Regions from separate parts of the Arthrobacter sp. BGA-UO-ETr-C19 genome, predicted to be linked through region 1. Evidence: predicted binding sites of a transcription regulator. Region 1 holds the regulator's gene; each other region holds the start of a gene.

Region 1 (2,260 bases):
ACAGTTTAAGTAACCCGGAGGGCCGGCCGGAAACTGTGACGGCCCCGGCGCCCAGAAACCGCCTATTTGTTCGGCACAAACAACTGCTGGCCGGGCATGACCTTCCCTGCCTGGAGGTCGTTGAGCTGGACAATGTCCGCAATCACGTCCCGGGGGTCGCGGCCGGGGTCGACTTTTCCGGCGATGGCCCAGAGTGACTCACCGGGCTGCACCGTGACAGAAACGGTGGGCGTGACGGTCAGGCCGCTGGCGCTGTCTGCAGCCTTGGCCGGCGAGTTCAGGAGCCCCGCCAGGGACAGGATCACGGCGGCAAGCAGAACAAGCGGCAGGCCGATCAGGACGACCCGGCCGCGGCGGGTGAGGCGAAGGCGCGGCGGCTTGCCTGGCCGGGACGCCGCACGGGACTGGGACACCGCACGCAGTTGGGTCACCGCCCGCTGATGAGACACCGCGCCGCGGCGGGAATCCGCAGACGGGAATGCTGTTGAAGCCTGCACTGCTGTTGAAGCTGACATGGCGTGAGCCCTCCTGGACCAAGTTGTACTGCCTCGTGTTCGAACGGACAGTTCGAACACCGGGCTGACGAGCCGCCCCCACTAGAACACATGTTCGAACTTTGCTTTTCCTAGTTTTAGCACCTATCAACGAATTAAGTCGAGACTCGCTAGAACAAATGTTTGAAAAAGCCCTATGGCTGGCCTACGTTGGAAAACACAGAACAACCACATCTGCAGTTGATCAGCAGGGTCTGACATTTTTCAGGCCGGAAGTTCCCGGCCACTGCAGCTACCGCGGCCGGGAGGAACGGAAAGGCGTTGGCGAACATGGCAGCACAGGCCTCTGACGGCAAGGCTCCCCAGCGCAGCCCGCGGTCTCAGCGGACCCCCAAGGGACTGACACTCCGTCAGAAGAAGATCCTGGAAACCATCCAGCGTTCGGTCAATGAAAACGGCTACCCGCCGTCGATGCGGGAAATCGGCGACACCGTCGGCCTGGCCAGCCTGTCCAGCGTGACCCATCAGCTCTCCCAGCTGGAAAAGCTTGGCTACCTTCGGCGTGACCCCAAGCGTCCGCGCGCCATGGAGGTGCTGATGCCACTCACCCTGGATGCGGGGACGGCGAAATCCGGCGGCACGGACAAGGCCCCGGCCATGGGCGCTGCAGGCGCTTCCGTGTCCGAACTGCCCAGCGCGATGGACACCGCAATGGTGCCGTTGGTCGGCCGGATCGCGGCCGGCGGCCCCATCCTCGCGGACCAGATGGTGGAGGAGCTGATGCCGCTGCCCCGCCAACTGGTGGGCCACGGCGAACTGTTCATGCTTAGGGTCGCAGGCGACTCCATGGTGGACGCCGCCATCTGCGACGGCGACTGGGTGGTGGTCCGGCGGCAGAGCGACGCGGTCAACGGCGACATCGTCGCGGCGCTGCTCGACGACGAAGCCACAGTCAAGACATTCCGGCAGCGCGACGGCCACACCTGGCTCCTGCCGCAGAACACCCAGTACGAACCCATCCTCGGCGACCACGCGGTTGTCATGGGCAAGGTGGTTTCCGTACTCCGCTCGCTGTAGCCTCCGGGGCCGGCAGCCGCCGGGCTTCCTCCCCGGAAACATCGCTCAGGGAGCGGAAACGTCGTTCAGGGAGCCTTACGCCCCGGGCAGCAGTGGCCCGGGGCTTCCTCACGTCTGTGCGCCGGCGAGCCTTTCCAGTGCCGCGACGGCGGTCTTCCGGTCGGTCGTTGGCCAGAACGGCGGAAGGGCGGCCCGCAGGAACCCGCCGTAGCGCTCTGTGGAAAGCCTGGAGTCCAGCACCGCCACCACGCCCTTGTCATTCGTGGACCGGATGAGCCGTCCGGCCCCCTGGGCGAGCCTGATGGCCGCGTGCGTGGCGGATACGGACATGAAGCCGTTGCCGCCGGCCTGGGCAACGGCCCGGGACCGCGCGGTCATCAGCGGGTCGTCCGGCCGCGGGAAGGGAATCCGGTCAATGACCACCAGGCGGCAGGACCCGCCCGGCACGTCGACCCCCTGCCACAGTGACATCGTGCCGAACAGGCAGGTATCGGGCTCGTCAGCAAACTGCTTCACAAGGGCCGTCATGGTGGATTCGCCCTGGCAAAGAATGCTGACATCCAGCCGCGTGCGCAGGGCGTCCGCGGCTTCCTCGGCCGCCCTCCGTGAGGAGAACAGACACAGCGCACCCCCGCCCGAGGCGCGGATGAGAGACTCGAGTTCGTCCAGCGCCTCCGGCGACGTGCCGC
Region 2 (2,260 bases), on a different contig from region 1:
GCAGGGTTGTTGAGCGGCGGGTGGCAGGATGGTGCCGTGACAACCAGGCGGCGGACTGCGGCTCCAAACGCGGAGTGGGTGCTGATGTACCGGGGCGGGCTGACCCGCTCCCGGATCGCCGCGCTCACCCGCGCGCCGGCCGCGACAATCGGCTATCACCTGTCCGTGGCACTTGGCGCGGACCCCGGACTTCAGGCCGCCCACGAGAAAGCCGCCGGCCCACAGATAACGCAGGTGAGCGTGCAGGGGCTGGCGCGGATGCGCCAGCTCGTGGCTAGGGTCCAGGAAACCGGGCGCTACCCTTCCCGCACCGCCGCCGACGCGGACGAGCGGAGACTGGCGTCCTGGTTGGAGCGGCGCCGCCGCGACGCCGCGGCCGGGACACTCGCCCCGGCGTACCGTGACGGGCTCGCCGCCCTCCCCGACTGGCAACGACCGCCGCGGACCGTGGCCGATGAGGCCAGATGGCAGGACCGGCTCGCCGCCCTGATGCGGTACCGGGCCGCCGGGCACGACTGGCCCCGGCACAAGTCCATCGTGGCCGGGGAAGAACACGACCTCGGCGTCTGGCTGCACGTCCAGCGCCAAAAGGCACGCCGCGGCGAACTCGAACCGGCCAAAGCACGCGCACTGGATGAGATGCTGCCGGGCTGGTGCTCCGGCCGGCAACGTGGCCGCAAACCCCGCACCGGCACCGCGTAACCCCGGCTTCCCCCACGGACAGCAAGCAGACCACCACACCGGGCGAACGGGTTGTGCCCACTGGGGGCAGGTGGAGCCCTCCGCACAGCTCAAAGCTGTCCCCCTTGGCGTGCAACCCGTACCGTCCAAGCGCCGGGGCAAGGGGCCGCGTGCATCCCGATGCACCTGGAGATTCTTTACTGTCCGACCCCGGGTCTACACTTGAAACCTATCGAACATATATTCGAAAAAGGTGTGTTGTGGGCGTCATTGTTGGTCCCCGTGTGCTAGATGCGGGCGTGTCGTTGTTGTCGGTGCTGGTCTCCCCGGTGCCGGTCGCGGCGGGATACCCGTCGCCGGCGCAGGACTACTTCGACGGCCGGATCGACCTGAACGAGCACCTGATCAAGGACATCACCAGCACCTATGTCGTGCGGGTGACCGGGGACTCCATGGAAGGCGCCGGCATCAGCGACGGGGACGAACTGATCGTGAACCGGGCGCTGGAACCCACGGACGGGTCGGTCGTGGTCGCCGTCCTGGACGGAGAGCTGACCATCAAGCGGCTGCGCATCACCGCCACCGGCGTGGTGCTGCAGGCGGAGAACCCCAAGTACCCGGACATCCGCGTCCCGGCGCTGTCCGAGCTGACCGTGTGGGGCGTCGCGACAAGGTGCCTGCACCATGTCTAACGCGCGCCTTTTTTACATTGAACGTGAAAGGTCGGAGGGATTCCATGTCTAGGCCGGCGGTGATGCGGCGGATGCCACAGATCGCGCATGTGGACGTGAACTGCTTCTACGCCTCGGCCGAGCGTGCCTTCGACCCGTCATTGGAAGGCCGGCCGGTGGTGGTGCTGTCCAACAACGACGGCTGCGCGGTGACCCGCTCCCCCGAGGCCAAAGCCCTCGGCATCCCGATGGGTCAGCCGTGGTTCAAACTGAAGCCGCGGGCGAAGGAATGGGGCCTGGTTGCGCTGTCGTCCAATTACGAGCTCTACGGGGACATCAGCGCCCGGGTGATGGAATTGCTGGGCCGGTACTCGGCCTGGCTGGAGGTCTACAGCATCGATGAGGCCTTCCTCGGCGTCAAAGGCTCCCCCGCCGAGCTGCTGGCCCTGGGGCGGGCCATGAAAGCCGCGGTCCGGCGGCACGTCGGGGTGCCGGTCTGTGTCGGGATCGCCCCCACCAAAACGCTGGCGAAGCTGTGCAACAAGTGGGCCAAACACAACCCTGCGTTCGACGGGGTCTGCCACTGGGACTCCGTCCCTACCCCTGTGCGGGAGGGCCTGTTGGGGCGGTTGTCCGTGGAGGAGATCTGGGGCGTCGCCGGCCGGCTGACCAAACGCCTGAACGCCATCGGCATCCACACGATCGCCGACCTCACGGCCGCGGATCCGGTGGCGATCCGGGACAGGTTCTCCGTGGTCATGATGCGCACCGTCCTGGAACTGCAGGGCACCCCCTGCATCCCGATGGAGGAAGAACGCATCGGCCGGGACCAGCTGATCTTCTCCCGCTCGTTCGCCACCCCCGTCACCACCGCCGCCGGGCTCCGGCAGGTCCTCTCCGTCTACGGC
Region 3 (2,260 bases), on a different contig from region 1:
CGAAATCGGCTCCGCGCCGGCCCACACCACCCCCGGGCGGGATTCCGCGTCGGGGTAGATCTGCCAGATCCGTTCCACGGCGGCGTCGGTGCCTTCGGGGAACTTGATGGCACCCTGCTCGGGCTCGGTCCAGCTGGCCCCCAGATCATCCGAGTGGGCAACGTACGGGCCCCAGTGTTCCGACCGCACGCCCACCATGATGCGTGTGCGGCCGTCCCGCGTGTCGATTCCGATGCTCGGTATCTCGCTCATTAGGAAGTGCGGGCCGGAAAAGGACCACTGCTTCCGGTCTTGGCTGGTGGCCACCCAGAGGCCTTTTTTGGTCCCGATTGCTAAAACGAAACTCTCTGAGGCATTCATGCACCCCATGCAACCACTCGGGCGGAGGGGCTGCAATGGTTTTGGCCCCCACGGGTTTGCCCGGACACGTTGCCAGGGCCGGCCCTACGACCCGATTTTCGCGGCTTTCGCCGTGCCGGCTTTCGCGGCACGGCGGTTTCGCCACCACCGGCGGAGCAGATCGGCGGCGGCCAGGATTCCGGCCAGGGGCGTCAGGACGGCGGCGGCGTAAACGAACAGCAGCCAAGTGAGCGTGGCGATCGGGGGCTGGCTCCGGCTCAGCAGGGACAGGCCGCCGAACAGGCCCGCAACCCAGAAGAGCACCACCAGCGTCAGCACGGCTGCTGCCGGAAAGTACTCGTTCCGCACCACCCTTTTCAAGGTTTCCACCACTGATCCTCCTGCGCCTTGCATCCCCATGAGACCAGTATGCGACGCAGACCCGCTGCGACGGAGACGGCGCGACGAACGTGTGATGAACACAACCGCTGCCCGGCCTTGCTGCATTCTGTCAGCCACGGGGACTACACTGAACTATCGAACATATATTCGAAAAAAGGTGTGTTGTGGGCGTGATCATTGGTCCCCGCGTGATAGAGGCGGGACTTTCCCTGCGGCTGGTGCTGATCTCCCCCGTGGCTGTAGCGGCGGGCTTCCCGTCCCCCGCCCAGGACTACTTTGACGGGCGGATCGACCTGAACGAGCACCTGATCAAGGACATCACCAGCACTTACATCGTGCGGGTGTCCGGTGACTCCATGGAACGGGCCGGCATCAGTGATGGCGACGAACTGATCGTCAACCGTGCACTGGAACCGCGGGACGGATCCGTGGTGGTCGCAGTGCTGGACGGCGAACTCACCATCAAGCGCCTGAAGATCACCGCGGCCGGTGTGGTGCTCCAGGCGGCCAACCCCCTGTATCCGGACATCAGCGTCCCCGCCCTGGCAGACCTCACCATCTGGGGCGTGGCCACGAGGTGCCTGCACCATGTCTGAGACACGGCAACAAATAGCGCTGGTGGACGTGAACTGCTTCTACGCCAGCGCGGAGCGTGCGTTCGACCCCTCCCTCGAAGGCAAACCGCTGGTGGTGCTTTCCAACAACGACGGCTGCGCCGTGACCCGCAGTCCGGAGGCCAAGGCCCTGGGGATCAGCACGGGCGAACCGTGGTTCAAGATCGCCCCCCGGGCCAGGGAGTGGGGCCTCGTTGCCCGGTCCAGCAACTATGAACTGTACGGCGACATCAGCGCCCGCGTCATGGAACTGCTGGGACGGTACTCGGCCTGGCTCGAGGTGTACAGCATCGACGAGGCCTTCCTGGGCATCAAGGGTAGCCCGGAACAGGTGGTGGTTCTCGGCCAGACCATCAAGGCGGCGGTCCAGCGCAACATCGGGGTGCCCGTGTGCGTCGGCATCGCTGCCACCAAGACGCTCGCCAAACTCGCGAACCGGTGGGCCAAGAACAACCTCGCGCTCGGAGGGGTGTGCCGCTGGGAGTCGATGGATCCGGAGGCACGTGAACTGCTCATGGCCCGGTTGCCGGTCTCGGAGGCCTGGGGCGTGGCGGGCCGGCTGGAAAAACGGCTAAATGCCATGGGGAGGAAATCAGCCGGAAGTACGGCAGGGGCGCGATCGGGCTAGGGTTCGCAGGCCTGAGGAGCGGCCTGGACTGGAGCATGAAACGTGGAATGCGATCGCCGCGCTACACCACGCACTGGGACGAGTTACCGGTGGTGCGCGCGGCCTGACCGGCCGCACGGGACTGACCGGCCCGCGCGTCCGCGGGCCGGTCAGTCTGGGAAATCCTCAGTCCACAAACTCAGACTGCGTCTCGATGAAATCCCACTCGGCTTCGGTGAGGACTGCCTGCGGCGTGTCCGGGTGCGGACCTCCCGCTTCGGCGATGCCCTGCATCACG

Evidence for each region. Region 1 encodes LexA, which represses DNA repair genes until DNA is damaged. Its sites were predicted from a motif close to TCGAACANNTGTTCGA; they were not measured.
Region 2: a site for LexA is predicted at 914-929, ahead of AC57BR_RS05015 (LexA family protein). Genes of this name have one in related genera too.
Region 3: a site for LexA is predicted at 877-892, ahead of AC57BR_RS01580 (LexA family protein). Genes of this name have one in related genera too.

What each region holds. Positions count from the first base shown of each region.
Region 1 is NZ_JCAQPC010000020.1:48,226-50,485, forward strand. Features, by position in the region: gene AC57BR_RS12475 (LysM peptidoglycan-binding domain-containing protein) at 63-515, opposite strand; gene lexA (transcriptional repressor LexA) at 825-1,571, shown strand; gene AC57BR_RS12485 (ATP-dependent DNA helicase) at 1,680-2,260, opposite strand, start outside.
Region 2 is NZ_JCAQPC010000009.1:116,935-119,194, reverse strand. Features, by position in the region: gene AC57BR_RS05020 (helicase associated domain-containing protein) at 37-702, shown strand; gene AC57BR_RS05015 (LexA family protein) at 942-1,373, shown strand; gene AC57BR_RS05010 (Y-family DNA polymerase) at 1,418-2,260, shown strand, end outside.
Region 3 is NZ_JCAQPC010000006.1:121,316-123,575, forward strand. Features, by position in the region: gene AC57BR_RS01570 (WD40/YVTN/BNR-like repeat-containing protein) at 1-369, opposite strand, end outside; gene AC57BR_RS01575 (hypothetical protein) at 445-729, opposite strand; gene AC57BR_RS01580 (LexA family protein) at 906-1,337, shown strand; partial or broken gene AC57BR_RS01585 (Y-family DNA polymerase) at 1,330-1,941, shown strand; gene AC57BR_RS01590 (DUF4113 domain-containing protein) at 1,995-2,090, shown strand; gene AC57BR_RS01595 (hypothetical protein) at 2,149-2,260, opposite strand, start outside.